2 regions of the Kocuria sp. CPCC 205235 genome follow, and region 1 is predicted to be linked to the other one. Evidence: predicted binding sites of a transcription regulator. Region 1 holds the regulator's gene; the other holds the start of a gene.
The links. The regulator HrcA, encoded in region 1, represses chaperone genes, less so after heat shock. The targets are predictions, from matches to a motif close to TTNGCACTCGNNNNNNNCGAGTGCNAA.
Positions count from the first base shown of each region.

Region 2: the regulator HrcA is predicted to act here: its motif matches at 5,065-5,091, upstream of groES (co-chaperone GroES).

Region 1 covers NZ_JAVKPR010000014.1:52,227-60,027, reverse strand. The annotation lists gene lepA (translation elongation factor 4) at 1-1,527, shown strand, start outside; gene hemW (radical SAM family heme chaperone HemW) at 1,527-2,771, shown strand; gene RF638_RS10690 (DUF4870 domain-containing protein) at 2,910-3,362, opposite strand; gene RF638_RS10685 (DUF3097 domain-containing protein) at 3,556-4,422, opposite strand; gene hrcA (heat-inducible transcriptional repressor HrcA) at 4,596-5,609, shown strand; gene dnaJ (molecular chaperone DnaJ) at 5,683-6,825, shown strand; gene RF638_RS10670 (16S rRNA (uracil(1498)-N(3))-methyltransferase) at 6,822-7,583, shown strand; gene RF638_RS10665 (GerMN domain-containing protein) at 7,667-7,801, opposite strand, start outside.
Region 2 covers NZ_JAVKPR010000005.1:94,576-102,376, reverse strand. The annotation lists gene RF638_RS05520 (class I SAM-dependent methyltransferase) at 1-963, opposite strand, end outside; gene RF638_RS05515 (ABC transporter ATP-binding protein) at 995-1,753, opposite strand; gene RF638_RS05510 (iron chelate uptake ABC transporter family permease subunit) at 1,750-2,772, opposite strand; gene RF638_RS05505 (ABC transporter permease) at 2,772-3,887, opposite strand; gene RF638_RS05500 (siderophore ABC transporter substrate-binding protein) at 3,884-4,849, opposite strand; gene groES (co-chaperone GroES) at 5,270-5,566, shown strand; gene groL (chaperonin GroEL) at 5,675-7,276, shown strand; gene RF638_RS05485 (acyltransferase family protein) at 7,437-7,801, shown strand, end outside.

The DNA of each region.
Region 1 (7,801 bases):
GCCACTCTTCTGTTGGTGGACGCCGCGCAGGGCATCGAGGCCCAGACGCTGGCGAACCTCTACTTGGCGCTCGAGAACGATCTCACGATCATCCCCGTGCTCAACAAGATCGATCTACCCGCGGCCCAGCCGGACAAGTACGCGGAAGAACTCGCGAACCTGATCGGCGTGGAGCCTGAAGAGGTGCTGCGCGTGTCCGGCAAGACCGGCATGGGCGTTGAAGCGTTGCTGGACAAGATCGTGCAGGACGTACCGCCGCCCCAAGGTGTCAAGGACGCCCCCTCACGCGCGATGATCTTCGATTCCGTGTACGACACCTACCGCGGCGTGGTCACCTACGTGCGCGTGGTGGACGGCACCCTCAAGCCCCGTGAACGTATCCGCATGATGTCCACGGGCGCCGCTCATGAAATGCTGGAAATCGGTGTAATTTCCCCCGAGCCCATGCCGTCCAAGGGACTCAGCGTGGGCGAAGTGGGTTACCTGATCACCGGAGTGAAGGACGTCCGCCAGTCCCGCGTGGGCGATACGGTCACCTCCCACATCAAGCCCGCCGAGGAATCCCTGGGCGGTTACGAAGACCCCAAGCCCATGGTCTTCTCGGGCCTGTTCCCGGTCGAGGGCTCGGATTACCCCGTCCTTCGCGACGCACTCGAAAAGCTCCAGCTCAACGACGCCGCTCTGGTCTACGAACCCGAGACCTCCACCGCGTTGGGCTTCGGTTTCCGCTGCGGCTTCCTGGGTTTGCTCCACTTGGAGATCACCCGCGACAGGTTGGAGCGCGAGTTCAACCTGGACCTGATCTCCACGGCACCCTCGGTGTCCTACAACGTGACGCTCGAGGACAACACAGAGACCGAGGTGACCAACCCGTCCGAGTTCCCCGAGGGCCGCATCAACGAGATCCGCGAGCCGATGGTCTCCGCCACGGTGCTCGTGCCTTCCGAGTTCATCGGCGCGGTCATGGAACTGTGCCAGTCCAAGCGCGGCGAGATGAAGGGGATGGATTACCTCTCCGAGGACCGCGTGGAGCTGCGCTACCGCCTACCGCTCGCGGAAATCGTGTTCGACTTCTTCGATCTGCTCAAGTCCAAGACCCGCGGTTACGCCTCCCTGGACTGGAAGGCGGACGGCGAACAAGCCGCGGACCTGGTCAAGGTGGACATCCTGCTGCAGGGCGAGCAAGTGGATGCGTTCAGCGCCATCACCCACAAGGACAAGGCCTACTCCTACGGGGTGGTCATGACCGGCAAGCTCAAGAACCTGATCCCGCGTCAGCAGTACGAAGTGCCCATTCAGGCGGCCATCGGCTCGCGCATCATCGCGCGCGAAAACATCCGTGCGATCCGCAAGGACGTGCTCTCCAAATGCTACGGCGGCGACATCTCCCGTAAGCGCAAGCTGCTCGAGAAGCAGAAGGAAGGCAAGAAGCGCATGAAGATGGTGGGCCGCGTTGAGGTTCCCCAGGAGGCCTTCGTGGCCGCGCTGTCCTCCGATGAAGAATCGGGCAAGGACAAGAAGAAGTAATGCCCGCTCAGCCCGAAGGGGACCCGGCTCCCGCGGACGGGTCCCTGCCCTCGAGTGCGGTGGCCCGAGCGGGCGATCGCACGCTGAGCCTGTACGTGCACGTCCCGTTCTGCGCCGTGCGCTGCGGGTACTGCGACTTCAACACCTACACAATGTCGCAGCTAGGCCCGGGCGTGTCCCGCGACGATTACCATCACGACGCCGCCGCGGAAGTACTTTTCGGCCGTTCCGTTCTCGACGCCGCTGGGGCACCCCCGCGCCCGCTGCACAGCGTGTTCTTCGGCGGCGGCACACCCACCTTGCTCCCGGCCGAGAACCTCGCCGATGTCCTGGTCCAGGCCAGGGAATGCTTTGGGCTCGCTCCGGACGCCGAGGTCACGGTGGAGGCCAACCCGGACTCGGTCACGGACCGCACGTTCGAGATCCTCGCGGAAGCGGGAGTGACGCGGGTGTCCTTCGGGATGCAGTCCGCCGTGCCGCACGTGTTGCAGGTCCTGGAACGTACCCACACCCCGGCCAATGTTCCACTGGCGGTGTCCGGTGCGCGCAAGGCGGGACTCTCGGCCAGCGTGGACCTGATCTACGGAACACCGGGGGAGACCGTGGCGGATTGGCAACGCTCCGTCGAGGCCGCACTGGAGCTCGAACCCGACCATATCTCAGCGTATTCGTTGATCATCGAGGACGGAACCAAGCTCGCAGCGCAGATCCGGCGCGGTGAGGTACCCGAGGTGGATCCCGACGATCAGGCAGAGAAGTACATCCTGGCCGATCGCCTACTGCGCGAAGCCGGATTCGAATGGTACGAGGTCTCCAACTGGTCCCGCGCCGCCGAAGGCCGCAGCGCCGAGCAGAACCGCAGCGCACACAACATTGCGTATTGGCGGAATCAGGACTGGTGGGGCATCGGCCCCGGAGCCCATTCCCACATGGACGGCGTGCGCTGGTGGAACATCAAGCACCCGCTGCCGTACACGAACAAGGTCCGTGACGGGGTATCACCGGCCGTGGGCCGCGAAACCCTGGATCCGGACACGCAGTACCTCGAGCACGTGATGCTGGGGATCCGCATACGTGAGGGTCTTGAGACTTCAAGTCTGCGTCCCGAAGGGCGTAACGCGGTGGCCGGGCTCATCGCGGACGGCTGGGTGGACGGGCCCGCCGCGATCGCTGGGCGCGTGATACTCACCGACCAAGGTCGTCTCATGGCCGACGCCGTGACCCGTCGCCTGCTCGACTGGTGACGCATCCGCCGCTGGGCGCAGCCGTCCGGTGGAATGCCACCACGAAGTGGCGCGCAGGGCAGTAGAACGAAACGCGAACAAAAACCGCCGCGTCCGGATCAACCGGACGCGGCGGCGTCGTCATAGCTGAGGTGAGGTTCAGGCCTTGGCGGAACGCCTGGTCTGCAGCTTGTCGAAAAGGTGTGTGTTGCCGCGGTATTGGTAGGGCTCGCCCTGGTTGACCTTGATGCCGGCAATCACCGATTGGACCGCCAGAACGACCCAGGTGAGGGCGGCTACCAAGGCAAAGACCCAACCGACCGCGGGAATCAGGGACAACGCAATGCCCACCAGGATGATCAGGGTGGGCAACAGGGAAAAGTTGAGCGCTTCGCGGGACTCCTGGCGGGTGAACGGTCCGCGATCTCCCAGCGTGCGGTGAATCAAGTAGCTGGGCAGTGCACCGGCGACACCGCCCAGGTGCGCGAGGGTGGCGAACTGCCTGTCCTGGGAAATATCCAAGGGTTCGGCCTGGGCGGAGATGCTCTCGAAAGCGGGAGCGTTACCGGTCACCGATCGGGAACCGGAGGGGGCGGAGGCTTGATCAACCACAGATGTCTCTTTCCGGGGCAACGAGCCCGTCGTGCAGCGAGATGCTGCGCTTGAAGTATTCGGTTCATTCTAGGGGCCTGAGTCTGTGTTCGAGCTGAGCCGGCGATGTTACTCGCACCACCCCGAAGGGCCACCATTGGCTCTGATCCATAGCCTCGGTAGTGCATTTGCTCCATTGACGTCGCGGGGGGAATTACTGCGGTGCCGTGAGGAAATCGATGAGCTCCTCGACCCGTCCCAGCAGTGATGGTTCCAGGTCCGAGTAGGAGTCCACGCGGGCCAGAATCCGCTGCCAGGCCTGCCCGATGTCCGCGGGAGTCTTATGGGGCAGACCCAGCGCCTTGGCCATGCCCGTTTTCCAATCGATCCCGCGCGGAATCACGGGCCACTCCTGTAAGCCCAGAACCGAGGGTTTCACGGCCTGCCAGATGTCCACATACGGGTGGCCAAGGACCAACAAATTGCCCTGGGCCCCGGGAACGCGCAGCGCGTCCGCAGCGATCTTGGATTCCTTGGATCCTGTGACCAGGTGGTCCACCAGAACGCCGAGTCGTCTTTCGCGGCCCGGATTGAACTCGCGGACCGCCGCGGGAAGATCGTCGATACCGTGCAGCGGTTCCACCACGATGCCCTCGACCGCCAAGTCATGACCCCAGACCTTGGCGACCAGTTCGGCGTCGTGATAGCCCTCGACCCAGATGCGTGACTCCTTGGCCACGCTGGCGCGCAACCCCTCCACCGCCACGGAGCCCGAGCGGGTGCGAGCGGGTTTCTTGGGCCCGGTCTTTCGCGCGGGTGGCCCCAGCTTGATGGGCTCACCGTCGAGCAGGAACCCGGGTCCGAGCGGAAAGGTCTTGATCTTCCCGTGCCGGTCCTCCAGACCGACCACGCGCATACCACCAATGGTTTCCAGGCTCACCGCGGCACCCACCCAGCCGGTCTGCGCATCTTCGAGAACCATGCCGGGTTCCAGCGCGGTCTCGCGGGGCACGGGTCCGGTGCGGGCCACCGCTGGGCTGGTCAAATCCTGCGGGCCCCAGGTCCAACCGGATGCTGTCACGATGCGCCGTCCTCACGTGCGGGGTGGATGATCAGCCGCGAGCGTACCAAATAGCGTGCGGGGAGACCGGGGGTAGACTCATGTGAATTAGCACTGTCAACCATTGAGTGCCAAAATAGCCACGGAGACCAGATCCATGGTGCAAGCCCGTCCACGCCGGGGAGGTGACACGAGTGAGCCAGCCGCGCAGAGCAGAAATCTTGCGGGCCATTGTCGAGGACTACGTCCATTCACGGGAGCCCGTGGGATCCAAGGCGCTGGTGGAACGGCATCAATTGGGCGTTTCCTCCGCCACCGTCCGCAACGACATGGCCGCGTTGGAGGAAGACGGCCTGATCGTGGCCCCGCACACCAGTTCCGGCCGCATCCCTACGGACAAGGGTTACCGCACCTTCGTGGACCAGATTGCCTCGGTTCGGCCATTGTCGTCTCCGCAGAAACGCGCCATCCAGTCGTTCCTGGACGGCGCGGACGACCTCGACGACGCCATGGAACGCACCGTGCGGCTCCTCGCCCAGCTAACGCACCAGGTGGCAGTGATCCAGTACCCGGCGGCCTCCGGCACCACCCTGCGCCACGTGGAGCTCGTGGACGTGGGCGGCACCTCCCTGCTGGTCGTGTTCATTCCAACGTCCGGCCGGGTCCTGCAGCGCATCGTTGAAGTGAGCCGGGCACTGCCTGAGCACGAACTCATGGAGCTGCGGGCCCGTGTGCTGGCGTCGGTCATGGGGCGGCCCCTGCAGGACGTACCCGCGGGCGCCTCGAACCTGGTTCGGCAGCTGCCCCCGGAACTGGCCGAGGCCGGCACGGTGGTGGCCGAGGCACTCGCGTCGCTCGCGGCGTCGTCGGAGGACCACCGACTGGTCATGGCCGGCACGGCCAACCTGGCGCGCTTCAGCGGTGACTTTGCTCTCAGTATCGGTCCCGTGCTCGAAGCACTTGAGGAACAAGTGGTCATGCTGCGATTGTTGTCAGAGATGCAACAGGATGTCCGTGGTGTGGCCGTGCGTATCGGGTCCGACAGTACCGACGACCCGCTCGCGGAAACTTCCGTGGTGGCCACCGGCTACGGCCCAGAATCCGTGTCCAAACTGGGCGTGGTGGGTCCCACCCGAATGGATTACCCCTCCACCATGGCCGCGGTCCGCGCCGTGGCACGCTATTTGTCCCACACGCTGGGGGAGTAGCGGCGCCCGCCGTGGCACCGTTCCCCATCCGCGTTGAGAAACACACACTGACGAAAGAAGAATCGATTCCATCGTGAGCGATCACTACGAAACCCTGGGCGTGACCCGGGATGCCAGCCCGGAAGAGATCAAGCGCGCCTACCGCAAGAAGGCCCGCAAACTCCACCCGGACGTGAATCCCTCCCCGGAGGCCGCCGAAGAGTTCAAGCGTGTGTCCCACGCGAACGATGTCCTGGCGGACCCCGAAAAGCGCCGCGTCTACGACGCCACGGGTAACGAGAACGGAACCGACACCGGTTTCGGCGGGGGCTTCCCCGGCTCCGGCTTCGGTTTCGCGGACATCTTCGAGACCTTCTTCCAGGGCGCCGGTGCCGCCGGGCAGCGCGGGCCCCAGTCCCGTACCCGACAGGGCCAGGACGCGCTCATCAACGTGCGCATTTCGCTGAAGGACGCAGTGTTCGGCATTGAGAAGGACATCACCGTGGACACCGCGGTCGTCTGCCCCACGTGTCAAGGTTCGTGCTGCCAGCCCGGCACCAGCCCCACCACGTGCTCCATGTGCCGCGGCTCCGGTCACATGCAGTACCAGAAGCAGTCGATCCTGGGTGTGGTGACCACCCAGGCACCGTGCGCGTCCTGTAACGGCTTCGGCACCGTGATCGAGAACCCATGCCACGAATGCTACGGCGAGGGTCGCGTGCGTGACCGCCGCCCGCTCACCATCAAGATTCCGGCGGGCGTCCAGTCCGGTAACCGCATCCGACTCTCGGGTCAGGGTGAGGCCGGTACCGCCGGCGGACCCAACGGTGACCTCTACGTGGAACTCAAGGTCGATCCCGACCCCACCTTCCATCGCGAAGGCGACGACCTGCACGCCCGCCTCCGCATTCCCATGACCTCGGCCGCCCTGGGTACCACGGTCCAGCTCGACACGTTCGACGGCGCTCGCGACGTCGACGTCGCCTCGGGCACCCAGTCGGGTGCCACCGTGACGCTCGAGGATCTGGGCGTGACCCACCTGCGTGGCAAGGGCCGCGGTGATCTTCAGGTGCACATCGAGGTGGAGACCCCGCAGGATCTCAACTCCGAGCAGCGGGACTTGATCGAGCAGTTGGCCACCCTGCGCAATGAGCGCCGCTCGGACGCAACCACCATGAACACGCCGTCCTCCGGTGGCTTCTTCTCCCGGCTCAAGGATCGGTTCAACGATCTGTGACGGATCCGGTCTTCTTCGCCGACGGTTCCGAACTGAACGGCGCGAGCGCCGGTGAGGAGTTCGTCCTCGCCGGCGCCGAGGCGCGCCACGCGGTCACAGTCCGCAGGCTACGGGCGGGGGAGACCCTCGATCTCGTGGACGGCGCCGGGAAGCGGGCAGCGTGCGAATTCGTGAGCGGTGAGAAAGACACCATGACCGTTCGGGTCGTCTCCGTGACGCAGGAGCCCGCCCCCGCCACCGAGTTCGTTCTGGTCCAGGCGCTGGCCAAGGGTGACCGTGATCTGCAGGCCGCCGAGAGCGCCACCGAGCTGGGCGTGGACCGGGTGATCCCGTGGCAGGCAGACCGAAGCATTGTGCGACTCAAGCCCGAACGCGCCGCCAAGACTCTCGCCAAATGGCAGTCCACGATGGCCGCTGCGGCCAAGCAGTCACGGCGTGCGCGCTGGCCCGAGCTCGGGGAGCACGTGAATTCGAGCGGCCTTGCCTCCTTGATGCAACAGGAAAGCGGAACTTTGTGGTTCGTGCTGCACGAGTCCTCCGCTGTCTCCTGGGGCGGTCTCGAATCCCAAGAGCTCTCCGGAGCCGAGTCGATCGGTGTGATCGTGGGCCCAGAGGGCGGGATCAGCGATCAGGAACTGAATCGGTTCGTCGCGGCAGGGGCGAGACCCCTGAAGCTCGGCCACGAGGTCATGCGCGCCTCGACCGCCGGACCGGCAGCTCTGGCCGCATTGTGTGCCTTGACCGGGCGTTGGGCCTGATCTCCAGCGCCGCCGTGGCTCGCTCATCGGCGATCAAGGAGTGAACCGACGCCCCACACCAGGGGTGAGTTCGGGTAGGTTGCTCAGTCTTCGACGACCGTGACAGTGTGGTCGTCCTTGACCTCTTGTCCTGCGTCATTCACACCGATGACCCGCACCGTGTACTCACCAGCGGGAACCTCGACCGGGAAACGGAACTCGGTTCCGGCGGTGGACGC
Region 2 (7,801 bases), on a different contig from region 1:
CGCGTCCAATTGCTGCGCCAGATCAGTGACCAATCCGGCGCGGATCACGGCGCCGTCGGGCTCGTAGAGGAACTCGCCCACTTCGCCCAGCAGGCCCCCTTCGGGCGCGGGGGAATCCCAAGTCTCGGAGGTCAGTTCCGCGGCGGTCGCGGAACCGTCCGCGCGCGAGCCCAGCACGAGCGCGGCACGGGCCACGTCCGGGCGGCGCACCGCGTTGAACCACAGCACCACCTCGACCACGTCGCCGTGATCGGAAACCCACTGTGCCTCTGCGTCGGCCGGCACCTGATCGTGAGGAATTCCGGGTCCCAGCTTGGCACCCACGGCCAAACCCTGATCGGCCAGCCCCGACACGAAGGAGAGGGGAGGCGAAAACGCCTCGGGGTCGAAAACGCGCTGGGTGCGCCCCGAACCGGTGACCCGACGCGCGGGATCCAGCCAGACGCCGTCGGGCGCGCCATTCTCGAGGTCCGAAAAATCAAGGGTTTCGACGTCGCCGCACACCACGTTCGCGTTGGGCCACCCGGTGAGGTTGACCGTGGCCACGGCGGCGGTCAGCTCGTCCTTCTCGACGGCGGTCACGGTGCGTTCGAGGGCGGCCAGGGCCAGGGAATCCGCACCGATTCCGCACCCGAGATCGGCCACGTGGGTGAGGTCCGCCTGGGCGTATCGGCGGGCGTGCAGCGCAGCCACGGACCAGCGCGTGGCCTGTTCCAGACCGTTGCGGGTGAAGACCATGTGCTGAGCAAACTCGCCGAATTTGGCCTTGGCCTGGGTGCGCAGCTTGGCCTGCGTGAGAGCCGCGGAAACCAACTCGGGGGAGTAGCCTTCCGCGCGCAGCGACTCGGACAACTTGAGCGAGCGCTCGGGATCGTAGGTTCCGATCGAATCCACCAGGTGCAGGCCCTGGGGCGTGAGGAGCTGGGCGAGGGCGTGCATCTCGGCATCGGCGGGGGAATTCACGGTTCCATCACATCACGAGCGCGCTCGCGGGTCACATGTAGTACATGCCCACGTGGTGGCCGTTGATGACCTCCACGCGGATATCCATGTCGTAGATGTCGCGCAGGATGTCCGGCTGCATGATCTCTTCGGGGGTGCCCTGACAGACGAGCGCGCCCTCCTTCATGGCCAGGATGCGATCCGAATAACACGAGGCGAAGTTGATGTCGTGAATCACCAGGATCACGGTCTTGCCGAGCTCGTGGGTCATGCGCCGCAGGAGCTTCATCATTTCCACGGAGTGCTTCATGTCCAGGTTGTTGAGCGGCTCGTCCAGGAGCACGTAGTCCGTGTCCTGGGCAATCACCATGGCAATGAACACGCGCTGCCGCTGACCGCCGGAGAGTTCGTCCACGTAGCGGTCTTCGAATTCGGTGAGGTTCAGGTAGTCCAGGGCGCGGTCGATGTGCTCGGTGTCCTCGGGCCGGAGTCGACCCTTCGAATGCGGGAATCTGCCGAAGCCCACCAGGTCGCGCACCGTGAGGCGAACCGTCAGGGTGTTCTCCTGGCGCAGAATGGACAGCTTCTTGGCCAACTGGTCCGAGGGGGTATTGAGCACGTCGTGGTCGTCCACGAACACGGAGCCGTCGTCCATAGTGACCAGGCGAGCAACCATGGACAGCGCGGTGGATTTGCCTGCCCCGTTGGCACCGATGATCGAAACCACCCCACCGGGTTCGATCTGTGCCGAGACATGATCCACCACGGTGGTCTCGCCATACTTCTTGGTGAGACCGGACAGCTCAATCACTTGATGGACCCTCTCAACAACAGGAACAAGAACAACAACCCACCGCAGAACTCAATCACAATGGACAGCGCCGTATCGAATGCGAAGACGCGCTCCAGGATCAATTGTCCGCCCACGAGCGCCACGATGCCGAGAAGCACGGAAATCGGCAGGATCCAGGCGTGGCGGAAGGTGCGGCACAGGGCATAGGCCAGGTTGGCCACGATCAGTCCGAAGAACGTAATGGGACCCACCAGCGCGGTGCAGACGCCCACGAAGATCGAGCAGACGATCAACACGGTGGTCACAGTGCGGGTGTGGTTGATCCCCAAGCTGATCGCGGTGTCACGGCCCAGGGACAGAACGTCGAAGCGGCGCCGCATCACGATCAGCGGAATGGTGGCGGCGGCAATGATGGCCACGGAGATTCGCAGCAGACCCAGGTCCACACCGGTGAACGAGGCGAACATGGAATCCTGCAGCACCATGAACTCGCTGGGGTCCAACAGGCGCTGCAGCAGCGAAGAAATACCGCGGAACAGCGTGCCGAACACGATGCCGATCAGCAGCACCAGGTGCAGTGAGAGCCCGGATCCCGTGAACAGCCAGCGGTACATGATGGCCGCGAAGAGCACCATGAGTCCGAGCTCCAGCATGAACAGGGGATAGGTCCCCAGCTGGGTGCGGCCCACGGTGCCGATCACGAAGATCAGCACGGTCTGGATCAGCATGAACAGGGAGTCGAAGCCCATGATGGAGGGCGTCAGGATCCTATTGGAGGTGACCGTCTGGAACAGCACGGTGGAGACACCCACGCAGAAGGCGACCAGGACCATGGTGAACACACGGTTGGCGCGGCGGGGGAGCACATAAGCGGCGTTGGCATCCAGGCCCAGGAACAAGTACAGGCCGATGCACACCAGGGCCAGCGCGCCGATGAGGGCGGTGACCATGGCCGGCGACACGGAGCGCACGACAAAGCGTTTGCGCTTCTGCTGGATCGCGTTGGGGACCGGCAGAGCGGCGGATTTGGGGGTCATCAGGAACGAGCTCGCTTCCGCAACAGCATGGCCAAGAAGATTGCAGCGCCCACCACGGCCACCACGGTTCCCACGGGAATCTCGAACGGGTAGCGGATCACACGACCCACGATGTCGCACACGAGCACGAAGCCCGCGCCGAAGACACCCACCCACGGAACCGACCGGCGCATGTTGTCACCGATCATGAGAGACACGATGTTGGGAACCACCAGGCCCAGGAACGGGATGGAGCCGATGGTCACGACCACCACGGCGGAAATGAGAGCCACGATGGTCATCCCCAGCGCCATAATGCGCTTGTAGTTCACGCCCAGGGTCGTGGAGACGTCCTGGCCCATACCGGCCACGGTGAAACGATCAGCGGCGATGTAACCAATCAGGGTGAGTGCTGCTACGAGCCACAGCAACTCGTAGCGGCCCTTGATGACGCCGGAGAAGTCACCGATCATCCACGTGTTGAGCGTCTGCAGCAGATTGAAGCGGTAGGCGAAGAACGTGGTGATCGCTGCGATCACGTTGCCCAGCATGATGCCGACCAAGGGAACGAGCAGCGCGTTGCGCAGCGGGATCTTCTGCAGCACGGCCAGGAACAGAGCGGTGCCGCCCACGGCGAAGACCGCCGCAACGCCCATCTTGCCGAGCAGTGGTGCGCTCGGAACCAGCACGGTGACGGCCAGCAGGCCCAATGAGGCAGATTCCACGGTGCCGACCGTGGAGGGTTCCACGAATTTGTTGCGCGCCATCTGCTGCATGATCAGACCGGCCACGGCCATGGCCATACCGGCAAGGATCACGGAGATGGTGCGCGGAAAACGGGAGACGGCCAGGAGATGAAAGGACTCTTGGAGTCCGGCGGTGTCCCCGCCGGCCACCTGACGCATCAGGGTGGCCGGCGTGACATCCGCGACGCCCACGAACGTTGAGATCACTGCCAGGACGAGCACCGCGAGAGCGGCGATCACCAGGGCACCGTTGGAGCGCAGCAGTCGCCTGAAGGGTCCGGGCCTTCCGGCCTGGTCCGAGCGATTACTTGCTCCGGGTTTTACAGCGGGTTGAGGTTCGGGAGCCGAACCGCCGCCGGTGTTCTCAGGTGCGTGAGCGATGGTGCTCACTTCAAGCTGTCCTGAACTTCAGTGATCATCTTGGGGAAGTTGTTCAGGCCGGGACCCACGATGTACCACGCGGAGGGATCCAGGTAGGTGATCTGGTCTTCCTTCGCGGCGGTGGTCTGGTTGACCAGGTCGTTGTCCAGAACCTGCTGAGCTGCCTGGCCGGATTCGCCCTGACCCACGGCCACGTCGCGGTCGATCACGAACAGGCGGTCCGGGTTGGCTTCGGAGATTGCCTCGAAGGACAGGGACTCACCGTGGGTGCCTTCTGACTGCACATCACCGGCGGGCTTCACGCCCAGGGTGTCGAAGATGATGTTGCCGAAGCGCGAGCCGGGGCCGTAGGCATTGATCTCACCGGCATTGGTCATCAGGAACATGGCGGAACCGGCATCAGTGGCGGCTTCCTTGGTGTCGGCGATCTGCTGGTCCACGCCCGAGAGTTTCTCCTCCACCTCGGATTCCTTGCCCAGGATCTGACCGATGGTCTCCGACTGCTTCTTGAAGGAGGCGACCGGGTCCTTCTGATCCATGGTCAAGTCCACGGTGGGGGCGATTTCCGAGAACTGGTCGTAGAAGTCCGCGGTACGGCCGGAAATGATGATCAGGTCCGGGTTGGCGGCCGAGATGGCCTCCATGTCCGGTTCCTTCATGCCGCCGGCGTTGACGTACTTCTCGTCCTGGTACTTCTCGAATTCGTCCGGCAAGGATGCGGGCTTGGGCAGGCCGTCGACCTCTTCGCCCAGGGCCTCGAAGCTGTCGATGACCCCCAGGTCCATGGAGATCACGGTCTCAGGGTTCTTGGGGACCTCGGTGGTGCCCTGGACGTGCTCCACGGTCACGGTTTCGTTCGAGGCGCTTTCCTCGGAGGAGGACTCGCCAGCGGCTTCGGTGGAGCAACCGGTGAGAGCGAGAAGGCCACCTGCGGTGAGCAGTGCCATGGCCTTGGGGCTGATGCGGTTCATGTCGTTCCTCAAGTGTTCAGGGAAGGTGCGGGATCGTGCGGCCGCGCAAACCCGGCGGCAATGCCAGGTAGGTACGACGGCGCCGTCGAACCCTGACCTGTGAATGCATCGTCTTAGGTTTGCCTTACCTGACAAACTAGCGGGAGGAATTGGGTGTGCGCAAGCTAATAGCGAACGTGTTACTTACCTAATTGTTTTCATCGGCGAGTGAACGTCTGGCACTCGCCTTGACCGACTGCCAGGCCAACCCTAGAGTGACTATTGGCACTCTCCGGGTGAGGGTGCTAAGGGCCAGGCGCTCAATCGGCACCGCGACGACGGTTGGCACGCCAACTGGCTCGTAGCGCATCCGCGGTCACGGGACCCCGTGAACCACCGTGGGCGCTCACCGTCTCATACGCCTAAAGAAAGGGAGAGATCGTGTCGGTCTCCATCAAGCCCCTCGAGGACCGCATTGTGGTCCAGCCGCTGGCCGCCGAGCAGACCACTGCTTCCGGTCTGGTCATCCCCGATACCGCCAAGGAGAAGCCCCAGGAGGGCACCGTCCTGGCTGTGGGTCCGGGCCGCGTCGACGACAAGGGCAACCGCATCCCCGTGGACGTCAAGGAAGGTGACCTGGTCATCTTCTCCAAGTACGGCGGAACCGAGGTCAAGTACAACGGCGAAGAGTACCTCGTGCTCCCGGCACGTGACGTGCTGGCAGTCATCGAGAAGTAAGTCTTCAGAATCCTTTCTGCGCGGTGCCCGCTGCGCCTACTCGTGAGTGGGTGGCGCACGGGTACCGCGTTTTTCACCCTTAGTTTTCTCGCCCGATAAGGAGCACACATGCCCAAGCAGTTGGCGTTCAACGACGCCGCTCGCAAAGCCCTTGAGGCCGGTGTCAACCGGCTTGCCGACACCGTCAAGGTGACCCTCGGCCCGCGCGGGCGCAATGTCGTTCTCGACAAGAAGTGGGGCGCCCCCACAATCACCAACGACGGCGTCACCATTGCTCGCGAAGTAGAGCTGGACGGCCCGTACGAGAACCTCGGCGCTCAGCTCGCCAAGGAAGTTGCCACCAAGACCAACGATGTTGCCGGTGACGGCACCACCACCGCGACCGTGCTGGCGCAGGCCCTGGTCAAGGAGGGTCTGCGCAACGTGGCCGCCGGTGCGGCCCCCAGCGAGATCAAGCGCGGAATCGAAACAGCCGTGGAGGCCGTGTCCCAGCGTCTGCTGGACAACGCCCGCCCGGTCGAAGGTCAGGACGTGGCCCACGTGGCCGCGATCTCCGCTCAGTCCCCGGAAATCGGTGAGCTGATCGCTCGCGCTTTCGAGACCGTGGGGACCGACGGCGTCATCACCATCGAAGACGGCTCCTCGACCGAGGTCGAGCTGGACGTCACCGAAGGTATGCAGTTCGACAAGGGCTACCTCTCGCCGTCGTTCATCACCGACCAGGAGCGCCAGGAAGCCGTCCTCGAAGACAGCCTGATCCTGCTCTACCAGGGCAAGATCTCTTCCGTGCAGGACCTGATGCCGGTTCTGGAAAAGGTACTGCAGGCCAAGAAGCCGCTGACCATCATCGCGGAGGACGTCGAGGGCGAGGCCCTGTCCACCCTTGTGGTCAACAAGCTGCGTGGCACCCTGGACGTCGTCGCGCTGAAGGCTCCCGGTTTCGGTGACCGCCGCAAGGCGATCATGCAGGACCTGGCCGTGCTGACCAACGGCACCGTGATCACCCCCGAGTTGGGCATCTCGCTGGACAGCGTGGACATGTCCCAGCTCGGTACCGCGCGCCGCGTGACCGTGACCAAGGGCCAGACCACCGTGGTTGACGGCGGCGGCTCGGCCGAGCAGGTCGCGGACCGCGTGGCCGAGATCAAGGCCGAGGTGGAACGCACCGATTCCGAGTGGGATCGCGAAAAGCTCCAGGAACGCCTCGCTCGCCTGGCCGGCGGCATTTCCGTGATCAAGGTGGGCGCCGCCACCGAGGTCGAGCAGAAGGAACGCAAGCACCGCATCGAGGATGCCGTTTCCTCCACCCGCGCCGCTCTCGAAGAGGGCATCGTGGCCGGTGGCGGTTCCGCTCTGGTGCACGCGTCCAAGGCCCTCGACGGCGCCGAGCTCGGTCTCGAGGGCGACGCCGCCACGGCCGTCGGTATCGTGCGCCGCGCCCTGGTTCAGCCCCTGCGCTGGATCGCCGAGAACGCCGGGCAGGACGGCTACGTCGTGGCCTCCCGCGTGGCGGACCTGGAACCGGGCCACGGCTATAACGCCGCGACCGACGAGTACGAGAACTTGGTCTCGGCCGGCATCATCGATCCGGTCAAGGTCACGCGTTCCGCTCTGCAGAACGCAGCATCCATTGCCGCTCTGGTACTCACCACCGAAACTCTGGTGGCCGAGAAGAAGAACGACGATGAGGATCACCATCACCAGCACTGATCTGCTGTGATGAAATCCACGCTGACCGGCGGCTTTCCCCACATCACGGGGCGGGCCGCCGGTTTTTCTGTGCGGGCACTCCGTACCTGTCACCACATGCGATGACGATCCATCTCACACCGATTCCGCGCTGGAACGTGCGGGGGTTAAGGTGACAACCATGCCCGAAACCATTGCTCCGCGGCCGACCGCGACCGACGTTCGACCGGATGTCGTCTCGCGTTATTCCGGTTTCCGAAAAGAAGTCCAGGGTCTGCGCGCCGTCGCCGTGCTGCTCGTGGTGATCTACCACGTGTTCCTGGGCCGGGTTTCGGGTGGCGTGGACATCTTCCTGTTGATCTCCGCGTTCTTCATGACGCTCTCGTTCGTGCGCAAAATCGAAAGCGGCCGCCCCTTGGCGATCGGCCGGTACTGGCTGCACACGTTCAAGCGGCTGCTTCCCCTGGCCACCGTGGTGATCCTGGTGACCGTCGGGCTGCTCACGGAATTCCCCGAATCCTCGGTCGCCCAATTCCGCTGGGAAGC